Regions from separate parts of the Bacillus sp. FSL H8-0534 genome, predicted to be linked through region 2. Evidence: riboswitches for the same ligand, from Rfam matches in the RefSeq annotation. Region 2 holds a riboswitch; the other holds the start of a gene.
The links. Region 2 has a riboswitch for thiamine pyrophosphate ahead of thiM (hydroxyethylthiazole kinase). Riboswitches for the same ligand answer to the same signal wherever they lie in the genome.
Positions count from the first base shown of each region.

Region 1 (2,207 bases), 330 kb from region 2:
GCTTTTATTTTATTATTCGAATATAATATTTTTAGATTCGGTTTTATATATTTAGTGTCTTGTGTAGGCAATTCTTGAGCTGCTATAGTACGTGTATCTACTTGAGTTATGGATGGAAGTAGAGATGCGACTGCGACAGTAGTTGCCGTTAAAGCTGTAGCTTTCTGTTTCATCTAATATTAGCCCCCCATAGATGTGTTAATACATTCCCTATTATAGTATAAAGATATAATATTTTGTGCATTATTCATATAACTGTAATATGAAATGAGAAAAATAACAATTTTTTAATGGAATCGAAATATATTAAAAGAATAACAGATTAATAATCATTATAATATGGATTAAAGATAATTGATATTTTCTGAATAGATATATAAATCTAAATTGAAAAACTGACAGAAAAGCTTTCTTTTTAGGAGGGAGAGAGCATCCGACCTTGCATAGAAGCGGTTAGATCCTTTTCCTACCCCGTACTAAGTTAAACAAAAAGAGAAAATGAGTACAGGTCACCTTTTATTCTTCATAGCCGCGACTTATATGTTGGAAAATCAAAATGGATATATATATTTATTTTTCATATTTTATATAAGTAGAACTTTGATGTAAAGAATTCTTACTTTGTATTGGATTCATGGCTCGTAAATAGGATTGGGATAAGTTAAAACAGTTGCTGATGATGGATGACAGTGTTATACTGACTATGGTAATTTCATATTGTGCTAGGAGAGTTGGTGTTGCCAGCTGAGAGTAAGGCCGAGAGTCTTTGATCCTTTATTACCTGATCTAGATTATGCTAGCGTAGGGAAGCAATTCGGACATTAACAGTAAGTCCCTGTTTCTTTGCGTAAAGAAACAGGGCTTTTTTATTTGACAATTTTATAGTAGAAACCACTAGGGGTGCTTTATGTGCTGAGAGAGGAATAATCCTTAACCCTTACAGACCTGATCTAGATTATGCTAGCGTAGGGAAGTGGAGCAACGAATAAATGTATTTTTATTTGATGTAACCACTTCTTATAGAGGAGTGGTTTTTTATTTGAATAAATTGATATAAAGGAAGGGGAAATATAAATGAAGTTTTGTGAGAGATTATTTGAGACAGTACAGCCTGTTTGGGAAAAAAGTCATAATCACCCATTTGTAACTGGGATGGGGGACGGTACATTAGAAAAGGATAAATTCCAATATTACATCATACAAGATTATTTATATTTACTAGATTATGCAAAATTATATGCAATTGGAGTTGTGAAAGCGACTAATCCGCAAGTTATGGCAAAATTTGCAGAACAAATAGACGGCATTTTAAATGGAGAAATGACGATCCATAAACAGTATGCAAAACGCCTTGGTATTTCTGTACAAGAGATGGAAGAGGCAAAACCATCTGCTAAAAATTTAGCGTATACAAACTATATGATGTCAGTATCTCAAAATGGTACGCTTGCAGAGTTAATTGCGGCTCTGCTTCCATGTATGTGGAGCTACTGGGAAATTGGAAAGCGTTTAAATGATATTCCAGGAGCAAGGGATCATGAGTTCTTTGGGGAGTGGATTCAAGGATATAGCTCAGAAGAGTATGGAAAACTTTGCATTTGGCTAATGGATTTATTAAATGAACTAGCTGAAGGAAAGTCTGAACAAGAGTTAGACAAATTAGAAGAGGTTTTCTTATATTCTAGCCGCTTTGAGTATTTATTCTGGGATATGGCGTATCGTAAGGAGATGTGGGGTTTTGAGGAGCAAGAGCATACTACAGTTTCATAATGTTTCCTTTCATTATGATGAAAAGCCAATTATAAAGGGTCTGGATGCTTTCGTGCAAGAAAAAGAGTTTGTTAGCATCATTGGACCGAGTGGCTGTGGCAAAAGTACATTGTTTCGTTTAATTACAGGATTAGAAGAACCGACGGCTGGAACGATTCAACTTACAGAAACCTCGAGTCATCCTGTAGGATATATGCCACAAAAAGATATGCTTCTGCCATGGAGAACAATTATTGAAAATGCAGCACTGCCGTTAGAGTGCCAGGGGATAAAGAAAAAAGAAGCACATGTAAAGGCAAAAGACCTGTTAGAACAATTTGGTTTACAAGGATACGAGAACAAATATCCGAAAGATTTATCAGGTGGTATGCGGCAGCGAGTGTCCTTTATTCGAACTTTATTAACAGGCGGGGACATTTTATTGTTAGATGAGCCGT
Region 1 covers NZ_JBBOUC010000001.1:2,363,214-2,365,420, reverse strand. The annotation lists gene MHH71_RS12165 (M23 family metallopeptidase) at 1-173, opposite strand, end outside; TPP riboswitch at 715-825, shown strand; TPP riboswitch at 887-989, shown strand; gene tenA (thiaminase II) at 1,075-1,770, shown strand; gene MHH71_RS12155 (ABC transporter ATP-binding protein) at 1,739-2,207, shown strand, end outside.
Region 1: another riboswitch for thiamine pyrophosphate. It lies ahead of tenA (thiaminase II); the one in region 2 lies ahead of thiM (hydroxyethylthiazole kinase).

Region 2 (2,207 bases):
CTCCTAAATAATCCGCCCCATTTGCAATGGCAAAGCGTGCTTCTTCTATCGTATGGGCAGATACCCCAACAATTTTATCTCCCATTTTTTCACGAACGAATGTAATTCCTTCATCATCTTGTCCAACATGAATACCATCTGCATCTAATTCAATTGCTAAGTCTACATCATCATTCACAATAAATGGAACATTATATTCTTTACAAAGTGCTTGTAACTGCTTTGCAAAATGGACTCGTTCTTTTCCAGTTAAAGCTCCTTCACCCTTTTCACGAAATTGAAAAAGGGTCACTCCACCATCTAGCGCTTCTTTCATTACTCGTAATGGATCCTTTTGGCAATTGTTACTACCCATAATAAAATACACTTGCAATAATTTGGACATTTGCTGTTGATTAATGCGCGCCATTTCCCTCATCCTTTCTTACTGCACTTCTTGGATATTTCCATATTGTTCAATATCATCCACAGTAATGTTTGCTAGCTGATTCAAAAATTCGATTTGGAAACTGCCCGGTCCTAGCTCCACGGTTTTTGCAGCAGCGATTTCTGCTGCTACCCCATAAAACGTTAATGCAGCAACTGCTGCTTTCACATAATCTTTTTCAACCGCTGCAAATGCTCCCATTACAGAAGTTAACAAACATCCCGTCCCTGTAACTTTCGTTAAGATTGGATGGCCGTTACGAATGATAAAAGTTCGCTCACCATTTGTTACAACATCTTCTTTTCCGGTAATAACCGCGACTGTATCTAGTTCATCTGCTGCTTGTTTCGCAATTCCTACAACATCTCCATTTCCAGCACCAACATCAACACCTTTAATTTCCCATTTTTCATTGATAACATTAGCAATTTCCGCTGCATTCCCGCGAATCATTGCTAATTTCACTTCACTTGGAATATGTCTTGCTACTTCAGTTCGGTAAGAAGTAGCTCCAGCACCAACTGGATCAAATAATATTGGTACATGATGTGTATTCGCAGACTTTCCAGCAATTAGCATTGCTTCTACTTCTTCAGGGCGAAGCGTACCCATATTTAAAACAAGTGCTCCTGCAATGCTAGCCATTTCAGCCACTTCTTCTTTTGCATACGCCATAACTGGTGATGCTCCTACTGCAAGTAAACCATTGGCCGTAAAATTTGTCACAACAACATTTGTAATATTATGCACAAGTGGATTAGACTCTCTTACTACTTCCACTACTTTTGCAATTTCTTTTATATTCATTCTTTTCATCTCCTAATTTAGTAATGGGAGATACACAAAAAGACACTTCGCGTATGCAAAGTGCCTGAATATGTGCTTTTACACTCTCCCTACGCTGGCATTATCCAACAGGTTCAAATGGTCAACGACAGATTAGCCGTACTCTCAGTTTGCTTCCGCAAACTCCCATGTGTTTTCTTATTCATCTAATTCAGAGTCTACTCTTATTCTCTTAAAATAACAAGTTACAAGTTTTTGTCATCTTAATATGTAAGTACAAATTGAAAAAACGATAAAAACCCTTTTTTTAGGTGGGAGAGACCATCCGGCCATGCATAGAAGCGGTCAGGTCCTCTTTTAGCCCCATGCCAAGTTCAAACAAAATGAGAGCGGGTCACTTTTTGTTCTTCGGAGCAGCGACTTATATATTGAAAAATCAAAATGGATTTATATATATAAAATAGTGATAGGACATTAAAATCCCTACCACTATCTTTCATATTATTTTAAGCCTTTAGATACTTCTTTCACCATTTCTGATACAGACTCAAGTCCGCCACCAGATAGGTACCAGTAGTTTGCATCTAAATAGATTACATTGTTATTTTTCGCAGCATTTGTTTTGTTAACAAGTTCATTTTCAACTACTTGTTTCGCAGAAGATTTACCACCAGTAACAACACCGCTATCGATTACGAATAAGTAATCAGGGTTCTTTTCGAGAATATATTCAAATGACACGTTATTACCATGAGTAGATGCTTGAATCTCTTTATCCGCAGGAATTACTCCAAACACATCGTGGATAATACCAAAACGAGATTCCGGACCATACGCACTTACTTTACCGTCATTTGCTTTAATAACTAAACCTTTTTTGTCACTTTTCGTAGCTTTTTCATTTAATGCTTTTACATCCTTTTCAACTGCTGCAATTTCTTTTTTCGCTTTATCTTCTTTTCCAAAGATTTTTGCTAACATTTCTGTGTTGTCT
Region 2 covers NZ_JBBOUC010000001.1:2,698,159-2,700,365, forward strand. The annotation lists gene thiE (thiamine phosphate synthase) at 1-418, opposite strand, end outside; gene thiM (hydroxyethylthiazole kinase) at 425-1,243, opposite strand; TPP riboswitch at 1,304-1,413, opposite strand; gene MHH71_RS13850 (siderophore ABC transporter substrate-binding protein) at 1,715-2,207, opposite strand, start outside.